Regions from separate parts of the Paenibacillus sp. FSL H3-0286 genome, predicted to be linked through region 3. Evidence: riboswitches for the same ligand, from Rfam matches in the RefSeq annotation. Region 3 holds a riboswitch; each other region holds the start of a gene.
The links. Region 3 has a riboswitch for cyclic di-AMP ahead of MHB37_RS02660 (hypothetical protein). Riboswitches for the same ligand answer to the same signal wherever they lie in the genome.
Positions count from the first base shown of each region.

Region 1: linked by a shared signal. The riboswitch ahead of MHB37_RS10795 (KamA family radical SAM protein) and the one ahead of MHB37_RS02660 (hypothetical protein) in region 3 are both predicted to bind cyclic di-AMP.
Region 2: linked by a shared signal. The riboswitch ahead of MHB37_RS00540 (C40 family peptidase) and the one ahead of MHB37_RS02660 (hypothetical protein) in region 3 are both predicted to bind cyclic di-AMP.

Region 1 covers NZ_CP150285.1:2,517,369-2,527,547, reverse strand. The annotation lists gene MHB37_RS10820 (alpha-L-fucosidase) at 1-885, shown strand, start outside; gene MHB37_RS10815 (mannitol-1-phosphate 5-dehydrogenase) at 979-2,184, opposite strand; gene MHB37_RS10810 (HAD family phosphatase) at 2,227-2,889, opposite strand; gene MHB37_RS10805 (ABC transporter substrate-binding protein) at 3,416-4,441, shown strand; gene MHB37_RS10800 (helix-turn-helix domain-containing protein) at 4,581-6,248, shown strand; cyclic di-AMP (ydaO/yuaA leader) riboswitch at 6,297-6,438, shown strand; gene MHB37_RS10795 (KamA family radical SAM protein) at 6,572-7,747, shown strand; gene MHB37_RS10790 (helix-turn-helix transcriptional regulator) at 7,881-8,792, shown strand; gene MHB37_RS10785 (DinB family protein) at 8,876-9,391, shown strand; gene MHB37_RS10780 (YdeI family protein) at 9,448-10,017, shown strand.
Region 2 covers NZ_CP150285.1:108,969-119,147, reverse strand. The annotation lists gene MHB37_RS00565 (AbrB/MazE/SpoVT family DNA-binding domain-containing protein) at 1-351, shown strand, start outside; gene MHB37_RS00560 (YwhD family protein) at 431-937, opposite strand; gene MHB37_RS00555 (M1 family metallopeptidase) at 1,041-3,047, shown strand; gene MHB37_RS00550 (hypothetical protein) at 3,059-3,889, shown strand; cyclic di-AMP (ydaO/yuaA leader) riboswitch at 4,108-4,246, shown strand; gene MHB37_RS00545 (C40 family peptidase) at 4,304-4,732, shown strand; cyclic di-AMP (ydaO/yuaA leader) riboswitch at 5,095-5,237, shown strand; gene MHB37_RS00540 (C40 family peptidase) at 5,243-5,734, shown strand; gene MHB37_RS00535 (GNAT family N-acetyltransferase) at 5,924-6,409, shown strand; gene MHB37_RS00530 (cytochrome c) at 6,537-6,893, shown strand; gene MHB37_RS00525 (4a-hydroxytetrahydrobiopterin dehydratase) at 6,975-7,262, opposite strand; gene MHB37_RS00520 (hypothetical protein) at 7,491-7,784, opposite strand; gene motA (flagellar motor stator protein MotA) at 7,991-8,791, shown strand; gene motB (flagellar motor protein MotB) at 8,775-9,590, shown strand; gene rluF (23S rRNA pseudouridine(2604) synthase RluF) at 9,704-10,179, opposite strand, start outside.
Region 3 covers NZ_CP150285.1:595,804-605,982, reverse strand. The annotation lists gene kdpA (potassium-transporting ATPase subunit KdpA) at 1-1,200, opposite strand, end outside; gene kdpF (K(+)-transporting ATPase subunit F) at 1,213-1,290, opposite strand; gene MHB37_RS02665 (hypothetical protein) at 1,417-1,833, opposite strand; cyclic di-AMP (ydaO/yuaA leader) riboswitch at 2,085-2,274, opposite strand; cyclic di-AMP (ydaO/yuaA leader) riboswitch at 2,694-2,858, shown strand; gene MHB37_RS02660 (hypothetical protein) at 2,927-3,481, shown strand; gene MHB37_RS02655 (hypothetical protein) at 3,496-4,017, shown strand; gene MHB37_RS02650 (hypothetical protein) at 4,059-4,511, shown strand; gene MHB37_RS02645 (hypothetical protein) at 4,976-5,167, opposite strand; gene MHB37_RS02640 (ABC transporter permease) at 5,199-6,479, opposite strand; gene MHB37_RS02635 (ABC transporter ATP-binding protein) at 6,472-7,374, opposite strand; gene MHB37_RS02630 (ATP-binding cassette domain-containing protein) at 7,379-8,308, opposite strand; gene MHB37_RS02625 (GntR family transcriptional regulator) at 8,327-8,722, opposite strand; gene MHB37_RS02620 (hypothetical protein) at 8,784-9,512, opposite strand; gene MHB37_RS02615 (hypothetical protein) at 9,883-10,038, shown strand.

The DNA of each region.
Region 1 (10,179 bases), 1.9 Mb from region 3:
GATTTCTATTGGCCATCTATGCCCGAACCCGATCATCACGATTTATTCGGCTCCCCACCTAATCAAGAATTTCTGGAGGATTGGTTGATTCGCTGCTGCGAGCTGGTAGACAATTATCAGCCGAAAATCTTTTACTTTGACTGGTGGATTCATACAGCTGCCTTCAAACCCTATCTCAAAAAGTTCGCCGCTTACTATTACAATAAGGGAGAGGAATGGGGAACTCCGGTTGCAATCAATTATAAGCATGATGCCTTCATGTTTGGCTCAGCAATCCCAGATATTGAGAGAGGTCATTTCTCCGGGCTTAAACCTTATTTCTGGCAAACGGATACAGCAGTTGCTAAAAATTCATGGTGTTATACTCCGGAAAATGATTATAAATCTGCCGTAGAAATTATCAGAGATCTAATAGATATCGTAAGCAAAAACGGCAACTTGCTGCTGAATATAGGTCCTAAAGCGGACGGCAGCATTCCAGCTCAGGATCAGGAGATTCTGCTTGGCATCGGAGAATGGCTAAAGGTGAATGGTGAAGCAATCTATGATACGACCTACTGGCGCACCTTCGGGGAAGGCCCTACGGAGATTGTTGAAGGTCAGTTTACAGATGGGATCACAAAAATTTTCACCAATGAAGATATTCGCTTTACGGTAAAAGGCAGTTATCTTTACGCTACTGTTCTTGTCTATCCAAACAACGGAATAGTGCAAATCAAATCCCTTAAAGAAAACTCTGCGCACTTCCATGGGATGATTAAACAGATCAAAATCTTAGGTTTTGAGGAACAACCTGCATGGGAAAGAACCGATGAAGCCTTGGTTATAAAAACGACCTCGGTTCGCAGTGAGACTCCGGTTGTTCTGCGGATTGAATTGGATTAGGGACACTTACAGAACTTCGTAACCTATAAAAAGAGTGTTCTTGCCCATCCAGCAGAGAACACTCTTTTATAGGTTTATAACCATCGTTTTATATTAAAAGTAGGGTACCCTGACGCTTATTGTCTTCATTCTAGTCCTATGAGGATATCTCGCGCGTAATTTGTTGGACTCCAAAATAATGCGACCATGAAGCGGATGCTCCGTGGGGATTTTTAGTTGTGCAGCAATGACTTCACTTAGCCCGTGGTTTCGGATGTCCGCTTGAAGCTGTAAGGCTTCTGGATCTTTTTCATGATCAAAATAAAGTGCAGAAGCAATAGCTGAGACTAAATGTGAAGTCTCAAAACCAAGTTCATGAGCAAGCATTGCCGGTTTTACGAGTCGATCATTAGGTGAAAGCTTGCGAAGCGGGGAGCGGGCGACACGTGTAATTTTATCGTTAAAGTTGGGGTTAGTGAATCGTTCCATCATCTTTTCTATATACCGGTCATGTTCTATGGGCTTGAAGCCATATAAATGCACCAATAAGGCCCCTGTTTCCTTAAGCACCCCGTGAACACGAGCTCTGATTTCGGGATCAGACATCGCTTCTTGAATGCTAGTATAACCTTCCAGGTATCCAAAATAGGCTGCACTGCAATGACCTGTATTCACAGTATATAGCTTCCGTTCGAGGTATGGCGCCAGCGAATCCACATAATGGACGCCTTTAATTTCATTGTAATTACCAATCATTCCACTGCGGGGAATAACCCACTCACTGAAAGGTTCAACGAGGATTTCAAGTGAATCTGTATTTTTCTGCATAGGTACAATCCGGTCAACCATCGCATTGGGAAAAGCTACATTGCGGTCGGCAAGTTCCTTGAAGGATTGCTTCATATGCCGATAAACTGATTTTTTCAACTTCTGACTGCTTCCAATCCCATTCTCACAGGCAATGATATGAAGAGGGTTGAGATTTCTGCTATTTTCAAGCCTTCGTTCGATGCCCTGCGCAATGGTCTCAGCAATATCTTTTAAAGCGGATATTCCGACGGCAGTTGTCACAATTTCAGCTTCTGCTATAGCTCTAGTAACGTCCTCAGTATCATTCAGATTGATTGCTGTAACATTATCAACGATAAAGCTGTCCCTGTTCTTGTTAGCTAGGGTGACAGGATATTGCCCACGTTTTTGCAATTGGGCAATTTTACTCTTATTTCTTCCGACGAAACAAACATTGTAACCGGAGTCCGACAACATAGGCCCAATAAAACCTCTGCCAATATTGCCTGCTCCAAAATGTACGGCTCTCAATTTGGTATCCCCCTTTAATTTGAACTTAGTTTCTCGGTTTCTCTATACGAAGCAACGTTGAGTAACTACATGATCAAATTCAAGAAGACTTAGATTATCAATTTTATGGTGCTGCTTATCGAATTCAAGAAAATTAGTAATTTCGTTAGGCGTCACAATGCAACGGATGCCAGCTGCTGCCGCTGCCTTAGATCCATTCGGTGAATCCTCGATAGCAACCGCCTCATCAGCTGTGATTCCAAGACAAGCTAACGTTTGGTTATATAGCTCCGGATCTGGTTTCACTTTTGCCACATGGTCGGCAGTCCGAACACATTCGAAATACTCGCGAATACCCAATTGATTCAGATATTTTTCCACCCATTCCAGTGAAGAACTTGAGGCCAGCCCTATGCGCAGTCCAGCTGCTTTGGCGGAATCAAGATAATGCTGAATGCCTGGTCGTATTGTTTCAAGCTCCATAAGTTTGCTGTGTCTCTGTTTAACAGCCTTACTGAACTCTTCTTTGTCAATCGCTAGCTTAAGATCAGTCATTAAATATTCATAAGGATTAAAACTGTTCAAGCTCGTGCCGATGCAGGTGGAATATTGTTCAAGCGTCAGATCCACTCCATATTCTGCATAAGCCTCGTTAAATGCGGTGTACCAAGCAGTCTCCGTGTCGATAATCGTTCCGTCAAAATCAAAAATAATTCCTTTGATCACAATCAACCATCTCCCTCGTATTATGTTTGGTTAGAATATCTTACGCAAAACCTTCTGCATATTCTACAAAAAGCTATTTCGGCTTGCGTTTGACTATAAAAACCATAACAAAGCCCTTCTACTGACGTCAAGCACGGTAGATAACATGCCACGTAATGATAACGATTACAATCAATGTGGACAAACCTGGATTTTTTCATCACCTGAACTTCTTAATACATAACAGTAATCAGATTCAAAAAAACACCACAATCCTATGTGCTTCAAGGGATTCCTTTGCCAAGTTTATTATGAAGACAAGCTCCCTCTCTTTCTCTCGATTGCTGTTATTTAGAGTATTTTTCCAAGCAGCTAAAAATAATTCAAAATAATTTTAAACACATCCTTTTTACTTGATTGTACAAATCAAATTACGGGGTTATTTTTTGTCCATTGAGTAAAAAGAGGCTTTAATTTATGATATATTTTAATCGAGAATGATTATCATTATTGGTGGTCGTTACATATAATAGGGAGGCAATAAGATATGAACAAGGTACGACAGTCCTTCGCTGTGGTATGTGTACTATTTTTGCTGAGTACATTGCTACTGGCGTGCGGAAACTCAAAGGAACAATCCTCTGCCAATAGTACGGTGAACGCAACCGGGAACTCTTCCGCTGCAACCGCGGTACCTTCAGCAGAACCCTCAGATAGCAGTACAGATGAAGCAGCAGCGACTACCCGCTTCTATACAGATTACATAGGGCATACTGTAGAGATTCCGGTGAATCCACAGCGAATTATCTATTCTGGAGAAACTTATGGCGATTTGCTCGCACTTGGTGTGCAGGCGGTAGGTTATCCTCTTTCTATGGGTGAAGGCCAGGTTTTTGAAGATCAATTACAAGGTGTGGAGGATGTAGGCTTCCCTATCAATCTGGAAAAAACATTGGAGCTTCAGCCTGACCTGATCATCTATGCGGGCACAGATGAAGCTGATTTCGAGCAGCTCTCCAAAATTGCACCCACTATAATATTTGATACCTTTGCCCCACTCCAGGAACGTATGCTGGACATTGGTGGAATTGTTGGGAAAACGACTGAAGCAGAAGCATGGCTTGCACAGTATAAAACCGCTGAAGAGAACATGTGGAAGCAATTGAAATCCGCAGGCATGAAAGAGGGCGAAACGGCTGCGGTCTTCACTTATTATCCAGGAGACAGACTGTTTATAATGGCAGCAACCGGACTTTCACAGGTACTCTATGGGGAGAATGGCTTCAAGGCAACTCCAGCTATTCAGAAGATCCTTGATGAAGGTAAAGGGTTCCAGGAAGTATCCATGGAAGTCCTGAAAGAATATGCCGGAGACCGGATATTCCTCTTGACTCCAGTGGCAGAAGAAGCAAAACAATCCACAGAGAATCTATTAAAGAGCCCTATCTGGAAGAGCCTTCCTGCCGTCAAGAACGGATATGTCTATACACAAGACATCATGAAGACTTCAAGTGATGCGACAACAAGAGAATGGCTGCTTGGCGAAATTCCACAGCTATTGAATATGAAATAACCTTCTGTGATGAAGAGTTTAACACAAGGCTGATAAAAAACTGCAAGAAGCATGTCAACAGCTGTTGATATGCTTCTTTTTTTTATATACAATGAATTCATTGATAATCATTCTCACCAAATGAACGGAGGCTGAACCCATGCTGCATACATCATCGTCCTGCCCCCCACTCCACTCTCTGCTATTTCAGCTAAACGAGGCCAAACTGATGATTCAAGCTGCCGATTCAAGCTCTATAACGCGTACAACCCAGGACTATACCCTTCTCATATTTACTGGAGGGAACGGACAATTGAACCTCGATGATCAAAGCGTGATACTAAGTACGGATAAATGTTATCTACTATCTCCTGGAATCTCCTATAGTACGAACAACCAGGAGCTGACGTTGTATTATTACCTCATCACCTTTACAGCAATCTATACAACCGAGCATCCTAAACGATATTCTGGAGAGCTGCTTTCCGGCAGACGGGAGTTAATTGTGCACCCGTTCACCAAGGTAATCCGACTAGTCGAAGACCTGCTCATGAACAGGAATAACACCGATGATGTACAACAATTCAAGCGACAATTAAAATTCCAAGAATTGCTGCTGCTACTTTTTGAGCATAATTACCCTTCCAAACACCTGCCAAGTCCTACGGAATCCGTAGAAAAGACCATAACATTCATTCAGGAGCATTATACAGAGAGTATCACCGTGAAGCAGTTAGCTGAACTGGCGGGAATATCAATCTGGCAATATACACCGATTTTTCAGCAGCTTACGGGTAAAAAGCCGCTTGAATACCTGACGGATCTGCGCATTAATCATTCCAAACGATTCCTGCAGGAATCGACTGAACCACTGCGGGAAATCGCCAGACTGGTCGGCTTCTCGGACGAATACTATTTCAGCCGCCGCTTTCGGCAAAAAACCGGAGTTACACCCGGACAATATGCACATCAGAAAGGTCGTAAGCTTACCGTCAAGGATTGGACGGGTCATGAGGTGGAGATTCCAGAGCGAGCGAAACGTATTGTCTATCATGGCGAAACACTTGGCGACCTTCTCGCGTTAGGCGTAAAGCCTATCGGTGGAGATGAAGCGTTCGCCCGGAACAGCGTCTATAAACATCGGCTTAAGAAGCTCGCCAACGTCGGGTTTCCACTGGACCCGCAGTTGACCGCTTCCCTAAACCCAGATTTGATCATTTTGGCAAATAGTGATGAAAGAGCCTACAGAGCAGTTTCTGGTATCGCTCCGACACTCACCTTTGATTCATTTGCATCTCTCGACAAACGAATGCGGACACTAGGCAGTTGGCTAGGTAAACAGCGCGAAGCCGAAGCATGGCTGGAGTCATTCACAATCAAAAACGCTGCCATGTGGCAGCAGCTTTACACGACAACCCTCCAAGTTGGAGAAACCGCCTCTGCTTTGGTCTATGATCATGGAGATCATCTGTATGCTATGGGAATGTCCGGATTCTCCACTGCGCTTTATGCCCCATGTGGATTACAACCGACCGAAGAGATCCAGGCCATATTGGACGAAGAGTTAGGGTTCGCCGAAGTTGATCCAACACGACTGCCTGCCTACGCCGGAGATCATATCTTCATGCTCATTCCGGAACGCAAAGACTCGCGAGCTGCGATGGAACGATTACTAGACAGTTCACTTTGGAACAATCTCCCGGCAGTACGTCAAGGACATGTTTATCTGCTCGACGGAAGCAAATGGAACTCTAGTGATGCGTTAACCCGGGAGAAGCTGCTAACGCTGTTGCCTAAACTACTCGGCGGAAGTAGCGCTAGCAATTGAAAGTGAATCTAGGATTCTCTTTTGACTTTTCAAAACTTGATAGGGTATACTTTATCTACGCTTAATTTCCAACTTTTACAGTTGAAAAGCGGGGGAACCAGTTAATTGGGGCGAATCATTGAGCATTAGAATGTAGGGTACCATCTTACCCGAGTCCGTCAGCTAACCTCGTCAGCAGTGGATGGGTCTGCTTTTCATGTTATTTACATAACCAGAGACCCTTGCTAAGGGTCTCTTTTTGTGCTTTTTTGGACCCTGCTGGCAGTAGATTGGCCTTTGACACTAAGGCTCCCTCATTTCTCACACTACGAGACAAAGGAGAGATGTACGTGCAAAAGGTAAAGTACTTCACGGATATTAACAAAATAGCTATGTTGTCTGAGCTGGAAAAAGAGAATCTGAAAGAAATTACGGACAAATTTGTTTTTCGTGTAAATGACTACTATCTGTCTTTAATTAACTGGGATGATCCAAATGATCCCATCCGTAAGCTGGTTATTCCTAACGAAGGTGAACTGCTGGAGTATGGGCGCTGGGACGCCTCCGATGAGGACACGAATTATGTGGTACCTGGTTGTCAGCACAAGTATAGAACCACTGCACTACTGATTGTATCCGAGGTCTGCGGGGCTTATTGCCGCTACTGTTTCCGTAAGCGTCTGTTCCGAAATGACGTGAAAGAGGCGATGGCTGATGTCTCTCCGGGCTTGGAGTATATCGCAAATAATCCGGAGATTAACAACGTACTTCTTACGGGCGGGGACAGTTTAATTCTCTCCACACCGAAGCTAAGATCCATTATTGAAAATCTAAGAAGCATTGAGCATGTTAAGATTATTAGACTGGGTTCCAAAATTCCCGTATTTAATCCGATGCGGATCTCTGAAGACGAAGAGCTGCTGGAGCTGATTCGTACTTACTCTACCGAAGACAAACGAATCTATGTTATGGCGCACATCAATCATCCTCGTGAAATCACACCTGAAGCCAAAAAAGCATTTAAAGCTCTCCACAACGCAGGGGCAATTGTCGTAAATCAGACCCCCATCCTCAAAGGCATCAACGATGATCCCGTTATTTTAGGGGAACTACTGGACCGGCTTTCATGGGCTGGCGTTACACCCTACTACTTCTTTGTGAACCGGCCCGTAGCCGGAAACCGAGATTTCGTATTACCGCTCGAGCAAGTCTATCAAATTGTAGAAGAAGCCAAAGCCAGAACCTCAGGACTTGGCAAAAGAGTACGCTTATCCATGAGCCACACCTCAGGAAAAATAGAAATTCTCGCCATTGATAACGGAAAAGCCTATCTCAAATACCATCAATCCAGAGATCAGGAATACGGAAAATTTATGATTCTAGATTGTCCAAAGGACGCCGAATGGTTCGATGACCTGCCTGGGAATGAGCAATATTGGACCCCACCTGTGAAAAAAAACGATGCTATTATTTCTGTTAATGATTTATCAGGCGAGCCTGCGGATTTAATCTGTAAATAGATTTAATCGACTCTGTCATAGGATATTTCTTCATCGCCAACAACAAAACTCCTCCCTCCCAAAATTAGCCCGAAAAAATCTATGATATAATCACGCTGTAACACGAAATGGACTAATGGGTGGGAATGCACACATGAAATTGGAACGATTGATTTCTATGATCTACAAGCTATTGAACCACGAAGTTTTATCTGCCTCCAAGCTGGCTGAAGAGTTTCAGGTTTCCCAGCGAACAATCTATAGGGATATCGATGTGATTTGTGCCGCTGGCATCCCGGTCGTATCGTATCAGGGTACTAAAGGTGGATATGGCATCATGGACGGATATAAAATGGATAAAAGCCTGCTCCGTTCGTATGATGTCACTTCTCTGATTACTGTACTTAACAGTCTTTCTTCCGTGTTTGAAGATGAGCATACGCAAGGAACCATTGAACGGCTGCAAACGATTGGAACGGAGCCACAGACCTCTAGTCTCGCGGTGGATCTTGAAACCCGGCGTACGGATCCTGACGCACTTCCTCTTTTACGTGCGGCTATATCGGAACGAAATGTTGTCCGTTTTGATTACATCAGTGTAAAAAATGAACGTACAACCCGTGAAATGGAACCAGTAAAGCTTCATTTTAAATATAGCAACTGGTACATCTATGGTTATTGCCGGACACGGCAGGACTATCGGGAGTTCCGACTTTCCCGGATGCTGAATTTGTTCCTGACGCAGGATACCTTTCATTCGCAACATGAGTTACCCAAAGAGGCTGGCTGTTCAAACGGGGCAGATCAGGTGGAGGAAATAGTGATCCGGGTAGGCCCTGAGGCTTTGGCAGAAGCTTTGGATCAGTTTCATCAAGTCGACAAGGAATTTCATTCCGATAAAAGCATGACGATGCGAATTCCTGTGTATAAGCCATTGGAAGCACGTTGGCTTTGGTCCATTCTGCTGAGTTTTGGCAGCGGCGCCGAAGTCCTCGAACCCCCTGCATTGCGAGGTATTTTAAAAGAGCAGCTTCAAAACACACTCAAACTTTATGAAGAAGTATGACAGTCTGATGTCATACTTCTTCTTTTATATTAACTACAGTAACAAAAAACAAATCCATGACCATTCAAAAGGAGAATGTACGAATGACAAATTATCCAGTAGAAATGTTTAAATACCACACATGGGCAAACCAAACTATCCTGGGGAGAATCAAGGAACTCCCGCCTTCTGTGCTAAGTCAAGAAGTGAACAGCTCATTTCCCACCATCGCTCATGCCCTTAGCCATATCTATGCGGTTGATACGATGTGGTATCTTGTATTAACAGGCACTGCCATGCCAGAGGCTTTTCAACAAAGTATCCCGCTAAATTTGAGCATTCTAGATTCTGTGGATGAATACGTAAATATCTTTGCCCAGCTATCAGAACAATACAAAGCATGGTTACACAACCAATCCGATTTGGAGCAAACCATTCTGCTTGACAATCCATTCGCCGGAATCCGCCAAACACGCCTATCAGAAATTGTGTTGCAAGTCGCCAATCACGGGACTTATCATAGAGGCAATGTATCTACTATGTTACGGCAGTTAGGCCATGCTTCCACCATGAATGACTATGCTCTTTTTTGGTATCAGGTTCCTGCGGAAGCAAATTAATCTCGGATGGGCAAGACGCTCCACTCCATACCTAGAAAGGAAATTGTATTTTAATTATGGAGATTAAAAATCTAATTACAGTAAAAACGAGAGAAGATTTAAGAGTTTGGCTGCAGGAGAATTCTAAGACTGAAAAATCTTGTTGGGTACTCGTTAGTATGACGCCAAACCCAGAAACGTTGCTATATTTGGACGTAGTTGAGGAATGTTTGTGTTTTGGATGGATCGATGGAGTGAAAAAGAAAATTTCGGAAACGGAGCTGGCGCAAAGACTCTCTCCCCGAAGCAACAAAAGCTCTTGGACTGAATTGAATAAAGAGCGTGTCCGCCGCCTCGAAAAGCTGGGGTTAATGAGTGCTGAAGGAAAACGGGTACTTCCTGATATGAACCCTGATTCTTTTATAGTAGATAAGATTATAGAGCAAAGGCTAAAAGAGGACAGTCAAGTATATGAGAATTTCACAGCCTTTCCAGCCCTTTATAAAAGAGTTCGGATCGACACGATCCAAAGCAATAAACATCAGCCAGATTTATTTAAGAGTAAATTAGACAAATTCATTGCAAACACTAAAGAAAATAAAATGTACGGGCAATGGCATGATAATGGACGTCTGCTAGATTATTAAGCTGCGCTAGATGCACGATCTCCTGCTGAGGCTTTCGGACTCCAATGACGCTATTTACTAATTTATCCCCTTTTCAGCAACTCATCGGACACCAGCGCAGCTATTTCTTAGAAACAGGCTCTTATACGGTGATTTTTCCGCCATTAGGAGCTATGCGGTCCG
Region 2 (10,179 bases), 490 kb from region 3:
AAAATCATCGTCCTTAGGAAGTACACCTCGACAGAGTGTACATTTTGCAGAAGCCACGACCATGTCACCTACTATAAAGAGCAGTTTATTTGTAGCAGCTGTCTAAAAGAAATTGTCGATCCTGAACGCATGTCTCAATTGCCAGAGTCACGTGAGGATTTTGTTGTTGAGGCACCAGAGCACAACACCAGCATCCGAAAGTCGAAGACAGAGGAAATGTGCCAACGTCTGGAACAAGCTATTGAAGATCATCCCTATGCCAACCAAAAAGAACTTGCAGAAATCCTCGGGATTAGCCAAGCCAGAGTGAGTCAGCTCAAACGCAAGCTTAGCAGCACAAGCAAATCATAAATTAAAAAAGCTTCGACGCTCCTATTTCCGGAGGTCGAAGCTTTTTTTATATCGGATAACCCTTCTGGAGGCTCCTATACTATTCAGTCAGTGCAGCTTTAAGCTCATCTGAGGATGCATTCCACCATGCTTCATTATGAGAGATCAGAAGGGATTTGAGCGCCGACTTCTCAATGGCTCCAAGCCCTGCCACATCGATCTTGCGTTTAAGAGCTGCATCCAGCTTATTGACATGCTCGGCAAGAATTTTCCATCCGCGGCGCGCTTCTGTATCAATCCACATTTCACAGGCTGTGATTCCACCATAAAATTGAGCTTCCAATGTACGGTCTACCGCTACCCATACCACCCAAACCTGTCTTCCATTCGGTACATCTTCACGATTCATGGAAAATTTAATTCCTTTTTCCACCTTGCTCTTGGCATGCATGGCACCGATATCAATAACCGCCACATCACCATCAATAATGACAGGTGAAACGTTGTTGAGATCTATAGAGCCTGCTCCAAAGCCTTTATGTTTACTTTTAGCGTTCACAATATTTAAGGCAATCTGTTTCTTGCCCTCCGGTTGTATGTTGTCCACGAGTGCACACCCTTCCTCTTACGAATAATTTAATTTTAGCTAATAATGCGGCGATTGCAAACATATACATCCCGTAGATGCTTGTCACGGGAGGAATCACACTATGAAGTCACTGTCATTAAAGTACATCATCTTTGCGACCCTGGCCATCCTCGCGCTGCTGGGAGGAGGAATATGGGCCTTTTCAGGGGATAGCTCAACAGCTTCTGTTACTAGCTTTGCTTCAAAAGAGGCCAAGTCCTCCAGCGGCACAGCGCCTGCAGCCGTACCACAGCAGGTATTGCCTGAGAGCGCGCCTGTCCCGGCAGAGGAGGCTTTAAGCCAGCGGGTAGTCGAGTATCACATTGATGTCCAGCTTGTTCCTGACACAGAAACCTTAAAAGCTTCTGAGACAGTAACCTGGACACACCCCGGAGTAAAGCCAGTAAGTGATTTATATTTTCACATGTATCCAAATGCATTTGCCTCATCAGATACCACCTTTATGAAGGAATCCGGGGGGACGCTCAGAGGCGACAGCATGCCTGAGAACGGCTTCGGAAATATGACGCTGACCGATCTGCGCACGACAGAGGGAACTTCGCTAATGCAAAGAGTGCAATATGTTCAACCTGATGACGGCAATATCAACGATAAGACGCTTCTAAAGGTACATCTTCCTCAGCCTGTTAATGGTGGGGAAAGTGTAACACTTAAGCTTCAGTATGAAGTCCAGCTGCCCAAAATCTTTGCTCGCATGGGTGCTTCAGGTAACTTCGTTATGGCTGGGCAATGGTTCCCTAAGCTTAGTGTATACGAGCCTAAGGGCACACGCGGAGTTAAAGAAGAAGGCTGGGACCTGCATCAGTATCACGGGACCTCTGAGTTTTACAGTGATTTTGGCATCTTTAATGTAACGATTGCCGTTCCTTCCAACTATACGGTGGCTGCGACCGGATTTCCTGTAAAAAATGCCAAGCTCAAACAAGATCAAAAAATATATCAGTTCTACGCCGATGATGTCCACGACTTCGCTTGGGCTGCATCCCCTGATTTTACAGTAGCAGAGGAAGCTTTCTCTACGCCGGAAGTGCCTGGAGTACGAATTAAGGTGTATCTCGACCCACTGCACAAAGACTTACAAGAGCGTTACCTTCAAGCTGCCAAGGCTGCCCTGACCTACTTCAGCAAATGGTATGGCCCTTATCCCTACTCTACGCTGTCTATAATCGTCCCACCTAAGGAGGGAAACGGCGCGGGAGGAATGGAATATCCTACCCTTATTACAGCCTTTGGGGCCGCGGATTCTTCTCCAGATACCTCACTTGAAAGAACCGTCATTCATGAGATCGGCCATCAATACTTCTACGGTATGGTAGCCAGCAATGAATTCGAGGAGGCCTGGCTGGATGAAAGCTTTACTTCCTATGCCGAAGACAGACTTATGGAACAAGAATACGGTATCAAGTCTAATTTGCCTTTACAGGCCAGCCTGGTGACTATACCTGAGCCGTTAAATCTGGAAACGTGGAAATATGCAGGGGCGGATTCCTATAGCCGAAATGTTTATATCCGCGGCAAGCTTGTACTTAAAGATATCGAACGCCAGGTAGGTACCAAAGCAATGAACAGCATCATGTCCTCCTACGCTCGTAAGTTCCGTTTCCAGCATCCCGCTACGTCAGATTTTCAGAAAGTCGTTGAGAAGGTAACCAAAAAATCATGGCAGGCATATTTCAATGATTACATTTATGGTGATGGTGCGCCTGACTTCTCAGTAGATACGATTACTTTTAAAAAAAATAACAGCGGCGATGCTCAAAGCTACGAATCATTAGTGAAGATTTCAAACAAAGGGACCCATTACGTTGATGTTCCTGTGAAATTCACATTCGCCGACAGCTCTTCGGTGCAGCGGGTCTGGAACGGTGAAGGAGCAGAGACTACGTTTCAATTGTTAAGCGATAAGCCTCTTCTCTCTGCTGAGATTGACCCTGAGCATTCCATCTTATTGGAGAGCAAACATTTAAACAACTTTAGGCTGGCGGAAATAGAGCCCAAGACGCTCTCTCGCTGGACGTTAAGTGTAACTAAACTACTTGAAACCGTGCTCGGAACTCTTGTCTGGTGAGGTGAATGATTGTGAGAACATCGATAACCCGCGGCTGGCAAAGCATGAAGGAGCAATTTTATATTTTAATTCTGCTCTTCATCTACCGACTGCTCTGGGGCTACTTTATGTATGGTTTCATCCGATCTGCTATTATTCCAATTCTACTGCGCTATCCAGATAAAGACGCCGGCGGCAGCGGTATGGGCAGACTGTTGTATTATATCGAGGGACAGTTCAGCTTGAATACTGACCCTGCGATACGCACTTGGTTATGGATGCTTCTAGGACTTGTTGTCTTGCGACTTCTGCTTTCTCCTTTCATAAGGGCAGGATTGCTGCATGAGCTGCACCAGGAGCGAAAGGGCGAGCGCGGGCTGTTCTTTTTCCCCGGCATGAAGATCTATGGACTACCTGTCTTAGTCTTTAGCCTAATCGAATGGGTGCTGACCCTGCTGCCGCTTTACTGGCTTGCTCCAAAAATGTACGGGCTGTTCTTATCCTCTTTGTTTAACTACACTTTGTTACTTCATTTAGTACCATACGTATTGGCATGGCTTATATATATTTTTATCGTGCACCTGTTTCTTCTATATATGCAGTTTGGTTACACCGGCGGTACAGGAATGTTCTCCTCACTGTTCATCTGCTTGCGGTCACTGATTCCTGCTATAGGTGTTTCCATTGTACTTGGTGCGGGAGGCTTGCTCTTACTGCTAGTGTGCGGACTGACGGGTCTGTTCTGTCCCGGCCTGCCGGCACTTATAATACGGCAAATCTCACCACTACCTTCTACGCTCTTAAAAATGTGGGGAATCTCTGCACAATATCATCTATGGTGTAGCAAAGCATTTCCACAATAAATTAACCTTATTTGACATAATAAAAAGGTCCCAATTCCTGTATTCAGGAGCTGGGACTTTTTCTCATTACGGATAACTTAAGAGTATTTGCAAAATCATAAAAGCTCTGTTACAATAAGTCCTGTGCTATTAGTAACAATTTTGTAATCAATTGAAACGATTCCTACATAACTAAATGTATTTATCGTAAGTGTAACTGTCGAAACGTCATTCTCTTGGTGCTTAACACGCCTAATTCCTTTGCACCGGGAAGTGGGGGAACCATATTTTGGGTGAATTGATCTCGCTTTACAGGGATCATAGGGAATCTTCTACCGAACCCTTAAGCTAACCTCGCAGGCCTTGGAAGGAGTACATCTTTTGAAAAGACATAATTTAAGAAAAAAATGCGTCGCTGCGGCGCTAGGACTTGTAATGGCATTATCTATTGGTGGAGGAAGCGCCTTTGCCGACTCTAAGATGGACACTGTAATCTCAAAGACTATTGGAGTTGCCTATAAAACCGGAGGTACAAGCACTGCCGGATTTGATTGCTCTGGATTTACAAAATATGTATTCAAGAATGTGGGTCTTACTTTACCTCGTACATCAAAAGCTCAATATAGCGTTGGAACTGCTGTATCCAAAAGCAATCTGCGTTCTGGTGATCTAGTGTTCTTTAACACACTTGGCAATGGAGTATCCCATGTCGGCATTTATGTTGGAAACGGAAAATTCGCACAATCGTCCTCTTCGCGTGGAGTGACCATCACTTCACTCAGTCAGGCCTACTGGGCCAATCGTTATGTTGGCGCTAAAAGAGTAATGAGTACTTCAGCTTATCAAGCTGTAGCCTTCGATTGAAACCTTCCTCACAACTATAACCTCATAATTACAACTATATGAACCTGAATCTGATTATTCCCGTAATCAAATTCGGGTTTTTCTTTTTTCCATAATATATTTTTACACTAATAGAGCCCAATTGAAACATGTTTATTTGATAAAAATTGCAATTATATTAAAAATTAGGTCATTATTAACGCTTACATATGCCTTTCTACCGTAAAAATGCCAATTTTTCTGCATTAATATGTTAAAAACGATTGCCAAGCGGCTTTCTGTTTGTTACAATTAGCGCAGTGAGATTTTAGTAACATTTTTGTAATCATTAAGTTGTTATTTACAAAGGTTTTGTCATGTATTGATTACAAGCTAATCCTAATCAACAGTATGAGCCGAGTTTCCTAACTATTAGGAAAACGGGGGAACCAACTTTGGGTGAATTGACCTCCATTATATAGAGGGGTCATAGGGGACCTTCAACCGAACCCTTAAGCTAACCTCGTAGGCATTTGGAAGGGGTATACACTTTTGAAGAAGAAGTTAGCAGCAGCAGTACTAAGCTTTTCCATCATCCTCACCATCGGAGCAGGAAGCGCTTTCGCAGATTCCAAAATGGATAAAGTGATTGACAAGGCCATCGGTACTAAATACGTATCCGGCGGTATATCCACTAACGGATTTGATTGCTCCGGATTTACAATGTATGTGTTTGATAAGATTGGCATTAACCTTCCACACCAATCAGGTTCCCAATATCAAATGGGCACAGCAATCTCCCGTGATGATATAAGAGCCGGAGATCTTGTATTCTTCAATACAAGTGGCAAAGGTGTCTCCCATGTCGGCATTTATGTCGGTGAAGGTAAGTTCGCACACGCTTCTACCTCACGCGGTGTTACGATTAGCTCTCTGAGTGATAGCTACTACGTGAAACGCTACGTTGGTGCCAAGCGCATTATGAGCACAGACGCTTATCAATCGGTTGCTGCTGAATCGGAAGACAATGATGATGTGCAATAAGTAACGTACATAGGCTCTTTTCCAAGGTAACTCTTGGAGGAGAGCTTGTTTTTTTGTCTTATTACTTATTTACCCCTCTCATAATTTGTAAAACATTCCTCTCATATAAAGTTTCTGAGTCGAACCTCCCCCATTTTGTATATAATTAGTAATATAGCAATGTCCTCGTGAAAGGAGATCGTTGACTTTATGATAAATCCCTCGGTAACTTTTCATGTTGTTCCTATGGAGGCAATTCACGGAGAAGCTATTTGTAAGTGGAGCTATACGCCCCCATATAATATTTATGGCTGGATGCCGTGGGAGCAGATGCAGGCTCTTGGCATCGAGTTTGGTGATCCGCAGCTCCGGGAGGAACAATATATCTCCATATTAAATGAACAAGAGGTTTTGTGCGGATTCGCACAGTTGTTCCCGATGGAAGGAGTCGTCCGTTTAGGAGTTGGGATGCGCCCCGATCTATGCGGCCATGGTTTAGGCAAACTATTCGTAGATGCCATCGTCCAGACAGCCTTGAGTCGTTATCCTGATCGAGAGATAGATCTAGAAGTCCTGACCTGGAACCAACGCGCCATTCGAACTTATCAAAAATGTGGATTTACGATTACAGATACGTATGAACGCCGCACACCTACAGGAGACAAACCTTTTTATTGCATGGTCTATGACAAATGATATTAAATACCAGATATTTCATAAGAATGATTGTATTCTCGTTCATTTTTTTGTCACAAACCCTATGATAACGCTTCACCATAAGCTATAATGTAGGGAGCAGCTTACATAGAAGGGACGAATTGGGATGCAGAAATGGATCATGAGCGGTTTGTTTTTTGCCGCCTGTGCCTTTGCGGTAGTACTCATGTTTACACTTCCGGGTAAAGAAGAGGTAGCGGAAGAAAATAAGCCCACGATGCCGGTAGTTCAACTGGACGCAGCAAAGGCAGAAGCAACCGTGAAAGCCAGCTGTATCACCTGTCACGGCGATCAGCTTCAAGGTGGAGTTGGACCAAGTCTTCAGAATGAAGGCGGCCAGCATGACGCTGAGGAAATCTACAGCATCGTCACCAAAGGACGTGGTCAAATGCCTTCCTTTAAGGAGAAGCTAGCCCCTGAAGAGATCGCCAACGTCGCACTCTGGCTCTCAGAGAAAAAGTAACCCATCAAGCAACTAAAAACGCCCGTGTATGAGATAGGTGACTATCTATGCACGGGCGTTTATTTTATGATTTTGGCTAAACTAATGATTTTTTTCAAAGGCTTCATTAAATTCATGCGCCGCTCGAAGATCTAGAGCCGTAATCCCATCTTCTTCATTAGATTCAAGTCGCAGGGTAACAGTTTTATAATCAATCGTAATATGTGGATGATGATCGAAGGCTTCTGAAATCGTGGCTACTTCATCAACGAACGCAATGCCCTTCATATATTGGCTGAACATATATTTTCGCACCATAACATTATTATCCAGCTTCCATCCCTCCAGCTTGGTGATCTCCTCACGCAGTTCCTCTTCCGTAAATAACAATTCGTTTCCTCCCTTACAAAAAATTGCAGTAAAGTGCGCAGTTCCCTTTACATGACTTAGGCGTTAAACAAAACATCCCTTAGCTTCTGAGGTCCAAGGGATGTGCCAGGATAAAGGCGATATTTTCGATTTAATGTATTCACAAATCCCAGCGATTATAACTCGGCTTTATCAATTTTAACACGGGCTACTAACTACGGGCAAATTACGTCCAGACGTCTCCTCTGCCTAAATCAAAACCACTGAAGCCAAATCCTCTTCGCCAACTAAAATATTAATGCGATGCGTGTCCTTATCGTAAATAATTACGCCGCTCCCCACTTCAATCATAGGTTCATTACCCAGCGCGAAGAAAAGATCCTCAGCCAATGCTTCCCATACCTCCAGCTTTGATTCTTGGGGTAGTTCCTGCCACTCGTCCGGATCCATCTCAAAAAATAAATATCCATCGGAAATTCGTCCGACGGCTTCGGTCAAATCTGTTAGAATTTCACCGTAATCTCTACCATGCTTTACACCCACGTATATCACTCCGTTTTCTTCACAGATGAATAATTACTTACCTTATCCATTATAGCCGAAAAAATGACTTCACAAAAAACCGAATGATGTCGATAAATAAGAATATACGTTAATTCGGTTTCGCACAGAGTGCCCTGCCGCTGTTTCAAGGATGATATACGCGGCATTGTCGGAACACATCTTAAATCTCACGGACGAGGTGCAAAATGGAAATTTCAACAATAATTGGTTTAATTTTTGGTTTGGTTGCTGTAATCTGGGGCATGATCCTCAAGCACGCTCCACTTCATGCTTTGGCCACACCTGCTGCTTACGTTATTATCTTGGTGGGTACGGCAGCGTCTATTTTCATGGCCTTTCCTTTCAACGAGGTCAAAAAGATTCCAAGTCTGTTCAAAATGATTTTTATCAAAAAGAAATTAATCAGTAAACCCGAATTAATCACTATGTTCATGGAATGGGCTTCTATCACACGGCGTGAAGGTCTGTTGGCTCTAGAATCAAAGGTCGATGAAATAGAAGATAACTTCCTCAGGAATGGCATGCGGATGATCATTGATGGAAATGATCAGGATTTTGTCCGCGATGTCCTCATGGAGGATATCCACGCCACAGAGGATAGACATAAAGCAGGAGCGCTCATTTTCTCACAGGCAGGTATGTATGCTCCTACCCTTGGGGTGCTCGGGGCGGTTATCGGCCTCATCGCCGCTCTGGCTGATATGAGTGATATGAACAAATTGGCTGCGGCAATCGGGGCTGCCTTCATCGCCACTTTGCTTGGTATCTTTACAGGTTACGTATTATGGCATCCTATTGCTAATAAGCTGAAACGTCTCTCCAAACAAGAAATCGAAGTTCGAATGATGATGGTCGAAGGTCTTTTGTCCATACAGTCCGGTGTATCTACTATTGCCATCAATCAGAAGCTTGCTGTATTCCTAACACCTTCGCAACGCGTTAAGTTAAATGAGAAGGACGGTGGATCAGGTGAGCAAAAAGACTAGACACGAAGAGCATGAAGAACATGCCGATGAATCGTGGCTGTTACCTTATTCCGACCTCATGACTCTTCTGGTGGCTCTGTTCATCGTTATGTATTCTATGAGCGCAACGGATGCCAAGAAATTTGAAGAGATGAGTCAAGCCTTCAGTTCCGCACTTAATGGCGGTACAGGCATTCTTGAAGAGCGGGCAGCAATGCCTAGTAAAACTCAAGAAGATCTGGGGAAAAATGATAAGATGGGTAGCTCTACTTCCAAGAAAGCTGAAGAAGCAGAAATGGCAAAGCTACGACAAAAGGAACAAGAGGATTTAGAGAAGCTTAAGAAACAATTCGATCAATATATTAAGAGCAACGGTCTAACTGATCTGCTCAGTACGAAGCTTAATCAATCTCAGCTAATGATTACGATCAGTGATAACGCATTGTTCGCCTCTGGCCAAGCCATTGTTAAGGATGATTCGCGGCAATTAGCTAAATCCATCTCAACGATGCTGCAGCAATTCCCGGATTATGATGTAGTAGTGCAAGGGCACACCGACGATATTCCGATTTCCAATAGCAACTATTCATCCAACTGGGATCTGAGTGCGGATCGGGCACTTCAGTTCATGAAGATTTTGCTGCAGAACACAAATCTAAATCCGCGCAAATTTAGTGCGATTGGATACGGCGAGTATCATCCTATTTCGGATAATGACACAGCTACCGGCCGAAGCAAGAATCGCCGGGTAGAGGTTTCCATTATTCGCAAATATCAAGAATCCAAAGAGTTTACAGGGATTGTTCCCTCTGCTGAATAAGTAATTTCGTAAGGTAATAAAAAGAGCTGTCCAAAGGTCTTAGACCCCGGACAGCTCTTTTTTTGTTGCGAGTACTACATTCTATATGGACCTGTAACATTGTAATAACATTCCTACAGTAACTCGTAGTTCAGCGTAGCTCCAAGCTCTTTCTTCTCATCAGCAGACAGCTCCCGCCATTCTCCCGTTTGCAATGCCCCCAGGCGAATATTCATAATCCGAATGCGTTGCAGCTTTCGCACCTCATAGCCAAAAGCGCTGCACATACGACGAATCTGGCGATTTTTGCCCTCTGTCAAAATAATACGGAAGACACGCTCCGTAATACGCGTGACCTCACAGGGCAGCGTCTTCTCACCTAATATTTTCACACCGCTCGACATGCCGGTAATAAATGAAGGCGTAATGGGTCTGTCCACGGTAACCACATATTCTTTTTCATGCCGGCCTTCCGCCCGCAAAATTTTATTAACGATATCACCATCATTAGTAAGCAAGATTAATCCTTCCGAATCCTTATCGAGACGACCAATCGGGAATATACGCTCATGATGACCTACAAAATCGACAATATTCCCCTTGATATGCT
Region 3 (10,179 bases):
TGTTCTGCCAACCATTAGTCCACATAAGAAGACACCCATGATGGCATACATCAGCATATTGATTAGTCCGACACCTTTTCCCCCGAAGACGTTGTTGAGCATCATTAGGGCCAGAGGGGTAATGCCACCCAGCGGTGTCAGCGTATCATGCATATTGTTAACACTACCTGTCGTAGCTGCCGTTGTTACCGAAGTGAACAGCGAAGATTGCGGGATACCAAAACGTACCTCTTTACCTTCCATGCTGCCTTGCGAAGACTCGATCCCCAGCGCATTGATAGCTGGATTGCCTTTGGTTTCCGCATAATAATTCAATCCCAGCAGTAGTACGAACAAGGTCATCATTGCTGTGAAAATCACCCAGCCCTGACGTTTGTTCTTAGCGAACAATCCGTACATATATGGCAGAGAGGCTGGCAGCATCCACATAGAGAGAATCTCCAGAACGTTCGTAAGTGGATTAGGGTTCTCAAAAGGATGCGCTGAATTGGCTCCGAAGAAGCCGCCACCATTCGTACCTAAGTGTTTAATTGATTCCAAAGAAGCGACTGGACCGATAGCGATTTGTTGCGTCTGCCCTTCGAGTGTAGTGACCTCAAGCGATGGCTTGAGCGTTTGTGGCACATGCAATCCTACCAGCACCAATGAAACTAGCAGAGCTAATGGAATGAATACACGAATATGTGCTTTTACGAAGTCCTCGAAAAAGTTCCCGACTGATTTCTGTCCTGTAATCCCTCTGACAAAAGCAACCGCAACAGAAAATCCGCTCGCTGCAGACGTGAACATCATCATCGTGATGACTGCCATTTGTGAAAAATACGATAGTCCCGTCTCCCCGCTATAATGCTGCAGGTTCGTATTGGTCATAAAGCTGATCACCGTATTGAATGAAAGCGTCTGTTCCATATCGGCAATTCCATTCGGGTTCAGCGGCAATCCCCGCTGTAATCTTAGAAAAATATAACTGAAAGCAACCAGTACGATATTAGTTAAAACAAAGCTGAGTGCATACTTCTTCCAGGACATTCCGTCCCGTTTTTTCAGGCCGATCAGCTTATAAATACCTTTCTCTGTGCCTGCAAACCAGCGATCCGTACGATTCGGTTCGTTAGAAAATACATGATATAAATACGTTCCCATCGGCTTGACCAGCAAGATGAGAATTACAATTACGACGACTATTTGCAAAATGCCCATGAATGCCCCTCCTTAAAATTTCTCAGGATGAATCAACGCGTAAACCAGATATATAAACAACAGTAGGGTAACAGCGATTACTAGAATCACAGCTTATCCCTCCCCGTATCCTCAACTACACCTGCGCACCAGCGCATAAAGCCATAAAATAACCCGTAAATTACAGCTAACGAAGCCACCATATACAGATCCATCATATCTTCCGCACTCCTTCCATTATCCTTGATGAGGTGATCTATCGATTAGAAAATCAGCATCACCACTATGGGAATAGATTACATAGCTCGCACCAAGTCTTTTATAGACCAATCTAGGATTTATTGAACTTGTAATCACAAAAATCGGCTGTGTCGTCCAGGTACGGCACATCTGAATATAGCGGCAGCAAAGCGGAAAGCTGCTCTCAAACAGATATACCCTGCCTACCGGGAACGATGGGCGAAACCAAGTGCTCTGATGGCGGGTATCCACTAGAATAACCTGCTCAATCCCGAGCTCCTCAAGTAAAGCTTTCTCAGCCACATTGTTGGTTAATCCCGCCATCTTAATACCCCTGAACTTCAGAAGTTTAATGAAATGTTCTCCCGCCTTTGTAGGCGCACATACAAGCACATATTCATTCTGATCCGTCATCTTTTTTTCTCCTCCTGCTCATTTACAACAAGGAGGCAACGAAAATCTCCGAAAGGATGTTGACCTATCGTCATTTTCGGGCACAACCTAAAGCTCGGTTGTGTCACGTCATTAGACGCTGCCTTACAAATACCGCTAATGATGAATTTAGCGACCTCTTAGGGGAGGCCTCCATAAATGCTTTGCTTCTAAGAGCACAGCAAAAAGCCACAAAGGATCTCCTCTGTGGCTCGCTAGCGGTCACATTGCACTCATCCTCTCTCCATACGCTTACGAGGTTAGCTGTCGGATTCGGGCGGTGAGAGTCGCCCTACCTGTATAGATGCGAGCTCACTCACACCCTCTACAGGATTCACCCCATAATCGGCTTCCGACTCTCACATCGGCTGCCGATTGTTGGTTCCCCCGCTTTCCTTACCGGAAATTAAGCGGATCAAATATTCGATTGTCGTTGAAACAGGAGTAATCATACTCTTATGCACGAAGACTTGTAAAACCTGAATGATGCCAAAATAATGCAAATTAAAAACTATTTTCCCATTAGATAGCGCTTACTTGATATCTAATCTCTCTATATCTCTTGTTTACTCGAGTTTGGAGCGTTTAATCGCTATCTATAACCCATGTGATTTTATTCACCTTTTTAGAGCGAAAATACTGCAAATTCCCATTATAGGTAGAAACGCAAGAAGCTGAGGCTGAGCGAGAAAGAGGCGCGATAACACGCCATAAATACCTATTTACCTCGTTTTTCAGTCGTAGTCGGCAGGATATGGTTAAAATTGCTCTAAAAGAACATTTTCCGTTTTTTACAGAAAATCTTGAAAAGAGTATGATTCGGGTTGAATCTAATTCATGAAAAACAATCAACGCTGAGTTCCTGCATTCGCAGGGAACGGGGGAACCATCAGGCCACCTGGCCTACTTGGGGTGAATCCAAAGGAGACTGCATAAGTCTCAATAGGTAGGGCGACTCTCACCGTCCGAATCCGACAGCTAACCTCGTAAGCGTAAAGAGAGAGACCCTTGATCCGCCACGCTTTGGCCCAGGTATATCTGCCTGTAATCCAAAACCGCAGCAGAGGTCCTCCTCTTGCTGCGGTTTTTGCGTTACCTGAGCTTATTAGGTGATAGCACGCTGGATGGGGTGAATGTTTTGAAGCACTATTATTTAGGGATACATCAAGGGCTGCTTGAGCCGATAAGTCTAAATTACGTTTGTTTCGGGGCCTTGTGGTTCGAAGAACATAATCACAGGTACATTGTAGGCTATGCATTTGGCCAGAACCAGATCCAAGCCCTTCGCCAGTTCAGCACACCTTCTTCTTGTAAAGACTGTTTAGACTCTAAGATTGTATATGAGATATATAAAAAAATTCGAGAACAACAGCAGCAGCAGGATTGGTCATCACACCAAAAACTCCCGTGGTTTACAGCCTTCAAGGAGCCTTGGAAAGATGTAAGCGCCGGTTGGTATGTCTTGAGATCCCGCAGCACCTTTCCCTTACATCTATCTGTTATACGGAAAGAGAAGTTCCGACTATGGCTAGAGCATACCGCAGTCTGTGAGAATAAAATGGAAATGCTCGCTTGTGTAGAAAAGGCTAGTGTCACTCATCATGTAGACTTAAAGCTTTTGGAAATCTAAGGAGGAACCCTACTATGGACCAGCGCAGACTATCCCGCATTGAAGTATTTGTATTGGATGAACCCGAGCCTATCCACTATGGAATGGAAGGGGCTGAAGGCTGCCGTTATGGTATTCTAAAACTCACCTGTAAGGGAGGTTGCAGCTGGGGGGCTTGTCTGATCTCTGCCAACACCAAAAATTTCGATCTCATTAAATGGAGTTCTTTTTTACGGGCTATCTGTCATTGCCGTCTTGAGGAAGCGCTGGATAAGGTCCGCCGCGAAGGTTCAGATTGGGAGCAGGTTAAGCTTGAGCTAGTTCAGGGTGCTTTGCAGGATTTAAAGGCCAAGCTCCAGGGTAAATCCTTGGCAGGGCATATTCAGCAAGGGCGTCTGTACAGTGTTGCAGCAGGGGGGAGCAATTCCAGAAGTGAACGGCTCTACTACAAACCTTCCAAAGCTTTATCCAGTACCTCCCAGCAGAAACACAGTTGCCCGGAACCAGACACCGCTGATCTCATCAATAAATCAATCTCTTACTTTTCTATATTATAGATTCAAGCAAATCTCTCATTCTGAAAGGATCGTGTTTCACCATGCCTGACCCCTTACCTCCCGAGTCCACCTACAGTACTAAATTTGCAGAGTGTGTCCAAAAGTATACTAATGAAGTCTACGTACTTAGTTCCATGTTGTTAGAACAATCTAATGAGGCGGACAAGGTTACTATACGCACCTTCACAGAGCTTCATAAAATATATCGTCAGGATGAATTCGATCCTCAGTTATTCTCTATCCACGCTTACCGCACTTGTATTCGCCAGTGTGCTGATTCTTTTGCCCGGCGCTCGCTTCTATCGGCTAAGGCATTACCTTGGGAGGAACAGCTTGTGAAGGTATTGTGGTACGGCTTAAAGCTGCCTCTTTCTCAAATAAGCATTATTCTGCAAAAAAGTGTTCCTGCATTGAAAGCACAGCTTAGAGCTGTACGGGAGCAGATGACCGCCCAAGCGGATGTACTAACGAGCGCAAATCTTTCTATAATTTAGTCTCTGACTAGAATTCAAACGATCTTTGAGCGCATGAAGCATCTAACGGACTCAGGAGCCTTTAATTGAAGCTTTTCCACAAATATGGCCGGCGTTCGGACTCCAGTAAAAATCTCGAGCGATGAGCGTCTTGGATCGTCTTAAAGCAAGCCCTAATCATCTTCCACCAAGACAAGGCTTACGGACCCAGATGACGTTACTTGCACGTTTATCGCCTTTTGAGCATAGTATCGGACTCCAGTGCAACTATTTGGTTAAAAGAGCTACTAATTCACCATTTTTCATGCCAATAGCGACTATAGTGTCCGATATCTTGCTAAATCTCGATGATTGTTGCATTTAAGTGCTGCTGGGTCCGTTAGCTATATCAGCTCGTATACAAAGAGATTGCCAACTCAAAAACGGGGATATCCCAACAACCATAAATGGCTGTTAGGATACCCCCGAAAATTCAGTTCCTACTATTACACTTTACTCTTACGCGCCTTACCGTACATCCACAATCCTGCCAACATCCCCACTATAGCAACACCAGTCAATACGCCTTGAACGAAATCCATAAAAGTGGAGCCATCCGGAAGCATTCTACTAACCGTAGCCAGCGATACAGAACTCATTAAAAGCATAATGTTATATTGTTCGCTTGTAGACATCATTAGCACTCCTTAAAAGTTATATGAGGTCTTCTTAGATCTTGTAAGCTTTCATTGCTTTTCTGATTTCTTTAATACTTGGGCGTTTGCCGTACATCAGTACGCCGGTACGATAGATCTTGGCTGCCAGCCATCCGAAGATGAAGGTAGTCACAAGCAGGATCAGCAGCGATACAATGACTTGCCAGATCGCCACCTCGCCGACACCAATTCGGAGCAGCATCGTTAATGGTGAGGTGAAAGGCACATAACTCGCTATCTTAACCACTAGAGTATCTGCATTGGAGATACTGAACAGTGGAACATAGAACGCTACGAAGCCTAACATCATGATTGGCATTACCGCCTGACCGAGATCCTCCGTACGGCTGACAATCGAACCTACAGCCGCATACATCAAGGCATAGAGGAAGTAACCTAATACGTACAAGACAAATCCATAGAGCAGCAAGTTAATATTGAGCTGGCCTAAATCGAGATCAAAATCAGCCAATACAGTCGCATTATGCGGGAGCGTCAAATTGACGACGATCGCTGCGACAAAGATCCCAATTTGCAATATTCCTACTAGGAAAACACCGATAACTTTACCGAACATTTGCGCTAAAGGTGAGGCACTTGTAATCAGAATCTCCATAATCCGCGAGCTTTTCTCAGAAGTTATCTCAGCGGCAATCATGTTGCCTGTCATCATAATGGACATAAAGAACAACATAAGCATGGCATATACGATAATGTAGTTAATGGCCGGAGTGTCCTCCTGAGAGCTTTCACTGCCACCGCCTGCGTTAAGCTGTTGTGTAGTAATCTGCACTGGTGTTGACATTGCAGCAATCTGTTCAGAGGTCAGCTTGTCACCAACGATATATTGTGTGTTTGCTTGCTGAAGTGCATTTTGAAGATAAACTTGCACATCTCCGTTTAGTTCTCCATCATTACTATGATAAGTAACGGGTGGAAGCCCTTCACCAATAGGTTCCGCAAAAGTAACATAACCTTCTACTGTCTCTTCATCTAATGCTTTCTTTAACTCGGCATCATCCGCAGAAGCATATTGTACTATCTTAGCCTGTGGCATGCCTTCTGGCGCAGTATAAGCCTTCAACAATTCTGCAACCTGATTTCCCTCTTCAGCAATCACAGCAATTTGAGTAACTTCACTTTTGGCCGAATCACCCTTAAACTGATCGATGATATAGGGAAGATTCATCCCTATGCTGAGCAATAATACTAGAATCAAAGTAGTAATCATAAATGATTTCGTTCTAACTTTATTTTTAAAGGTAAAGCCGATAATTGTCCCCATCTTATTCATTAGATTCACCCACCGCTCTGATAAAGATTTGGTTTAACGTAGGTTCCTTGATTTCAAAATGCTCCACTTCACCCTGTGCTATCGCCTGCTGTAAAATACGCTGTGCTGCACCGATCTCACTGATCGATAACAGATACCCACGCTCCAGCCGTTTCACTGCTGTAACACCTGCGATGGACTCCAAACCTTTTACCTCATTAGCTGTACGCAGCAATACTTCTTCCCGCGGGTAGCCATTCTTGATCGTGCGGATATCCCCTTGAACGACCGTATTGGATCGATCGAGAATCGTAATGTTACGGCATAGCTCTTCCACATGCTCCATCCGGTGCGTAGAGAAGAGGATACTTGTTCCCGAATCACGTAATTCTTTGACCGTATCTTTCAGCAGCTCCACGTTTACTGGATCCAGCCCGCTGAAAGCTTCATCTAGAATCAGAATCTGCGGCTTATGAACGACAGCGGCGATAAAGCCCATTTTTTGCTGATTTCCTTTGGAGAGCTCTTCTATTTTTTTATTGTAATAATCCGGAACCTCGAATCGATCCAGCCAATAGCGCAAGCTCTTATCTGCATCACTAGCTGACATCCCACGCAGGCGGGCCAAGTAAACGATTTGATCACTGATCTTCACCTTAGGATATAGTCCACGTTCTTCGGGCAGATAACCCATAAGTTGCTGCAGTTCACTGTTGAAAGGTTTCCCGTTATACAAAATCTTGCCCTCATCAGGGTAGATTAGGCCGAGTACCATACGCATCGTGGTTGTTTTCCCCGCGCCGTTCGCCCCCAGTAATCCGTAAATTTCCCCTTTACCTACGGTTAGGTTAATTCCGTTTACTGCGGTTTTTTCTCCATATTGCTTAACTACACTTTCCAGCTTTAAGGCTTCCATTTCTCTAGTCCCCTCTCTTGTGGTCAATTAGAATAGGACGATGACCCTGTGTCCATAAACTTAATATTTCGTCCAGCTCCAAACTGCGCCTCTTGATAACCTTTACGCCCAAGTCATGAATGCGTTTCTCGTTTTCAGAAAATTGTTCTATGATAAAAGAAGCTACACCCGGTGTATCCATGGTGAAGTACAAGCCTCCTGGCAACTCAGCCGATAACTCCGCAAGCTCCTCTTCATCCGCAGCATTCACCCAAACCTCGGTCCAAGCACCGAACAGACTGTCTTTTTCAGCCATGCCCAGCAGTTCACCCCGATGCATAAGGACGATATAATCTGCCAGCCGTCGCACCTCATCCACAATGTGTGTGGAGATGATAATCGTTGCGTTGTGCTCATCCATATATTTACGAAGTGTCTCGATCATAATCTTCCAGGCAAAAGGATCAAGACCCGATGAAGGTTCATCCAATAGCAGCAGACTTGGCCGTGCCGCAAGTGCTGCAGCAATTTCGAATTTCCGGCGCTCCCCTTTAGACATCTTCGAAAGTCTCGTATGATACGGAACCTCAAAGCGATCCATCAGCTCGTGAAAATACTGATCGTCCCAATTTGGATACCAATACTTCCGAAATCGCGCTGCCTCCTCTGCATTCCAGTGGTTCTCCTCAGTAATTGACGTTTCAGGAACATAGGCAATGGTCTGGCGAAGCTCCAGAGACAACCCGCTATCATACCTGTTCTCGAACCAATAAATCTCGCCTTCCTCTGGATTAGTCAGCTGCATCAGCAGATTCAGCAGCGTGCTTTTGCCGGATCCATTCTGACCTACCAAAGCTGTAATATATCCTTTAGGCAGATTCAGGGTCAGTGGCCCTATCGTCTTGTTTCGCCGCCGTTTAAGTACATTCCGCAATTCTATAGCCATCTGTACCATATGAGTAAGCGCCCCCTCTCAATCCTTTTCTCTATACTTGCGTTCTACAATCTCCATAAAAATCTGTTCAAGTTCATCCTTGCTGCAATGTACCGATCGGGCGATATCCACTGCACTTTCAAGTGCTTTGCCAACCGTTTCACGTTTATATTCTTCCATGGCTCCGTCACCTACATGGGATACAAAGGTACCCGTTCCTTGTCGCGTTCGCAGCAAACCTTCGTTCTCCAGATCCTGATATACCCGCCGCACGGTAATTACACTGCATTTCAGATCTCCTGCGAACTCACGAATCGAGGGCAGCAGCGTACCTTCTGTAATGACTCCGCTAATGATTAATGATCTAAGCTGAGTCTCTATTTGATGATAGAGGGGCTCTGCACTATTTTCGTTGATTTGTACCGGTATCCACATTATTTACACCTCGCCTTCCACTCTAGCGTGCTAGAGCGCAGTCCTTGCCATTTCCGATTTTTTATATGAGATTGCGACTTTTCAGCCGATGTATAGTCCATTTAGAGAATAACTGCACAGATATTGTTCCCAGCAGAAGTGACCCCCACATGATCGGAGATAACAGCCCCCACTCCTTAGAATAGGAGATACTGTATAAGAACAAACTGCCTCCGCCCAGTGTAACTAGGAACGATGTTGCCCACGATAAAACTACGATAAGCAATGTTAGCCATAGATAAGCTTTGCCGCTAAAAAGATATTCAATAAAAATATATAGACCTGAGACCATGAATCCGAAGCCGAGCCAAGTAATCGCAAAAGCTATATACGATGGAACCGCCAGCTCTGCCCGAAAATTCTCTCCTAACAAGTAAATAATACCGAAGAATAACGTGCCATTTAGAGTAAAGGAGATCACACCCTGAAGTTTTCTCCGCAATAATATTACTGAAGCTGGAATCGGTAAAGTTCGTAAGTAAACCAACATTTTTGTGTATGAGTCTTCACTCCAATATTTCATGGAACGGCGAGAGAATGTTAATCCCAATAAGGGGATAAAGGAAAGAAATAAGAAATCCGCTAGCATCGTCCGATCCTGCTCACCTAGTACATCATTTGCTATCAGGCTAGTCAGTCCACCAAGATAACTCATAAAAACAACTGTTATCACGAGGGTCCCTAATATTTTTAATTTGTCTCCGCGAAAATCAGAGCGCAACATAAACCATGAATCTTTTAATGTTCTCATTAATGCTAACCTCGCTTTACAATGTCTTCAGCGTCTAGCAGAAGCAGGTGTTCATATCCCTGTGCTTACTGTATATATCTATATACACAGTATATGACCTTGGTTTTTCATTGTCAATCCTGTAACTGGAAATTATTCTAAAGAAATAGGAGGTTTGGGCAACCTCATACTTCAAGCTTATGAAGACACTCTCAGACGTTAGGTAACGCTTATTAATTGAGATTAACTACAATGAGGGGGAATTGAGGGGGAATTGAGGCAGAATGCTACGGGGCGAATGTAACTGGGATAATTGAGTTTATTAGATAATTCATTCTGGAAATGAAGTAGTAGGAGCTCACTCTCTGCTTCTATGCAACGTGTTGGTGTGATGTGTGTTGAGGGAGGCGGGTATGGCGGATGGTGCGGTATCGGGGGCGGGGTGCTGATTCGGCTGCTGACTGGTTCAGGTTTCGGGTGTGGGATACCGTTTCGGCTGCTAGTGCAGTTTCAGGTATGGGATATGGGCGACTGCCGGGCGGATTAACATTAGGGAAAAACTCCCTAAAATCTGCCCAACCGAGCTTAGATTATTAGTTTTTAGGGAAATCCTCCCCAAAAATTCAGCTATTACTCCGTTATTGAGCTAAATCCATTCACTTTTAGGGAGTATTTCCCTAATTATGGC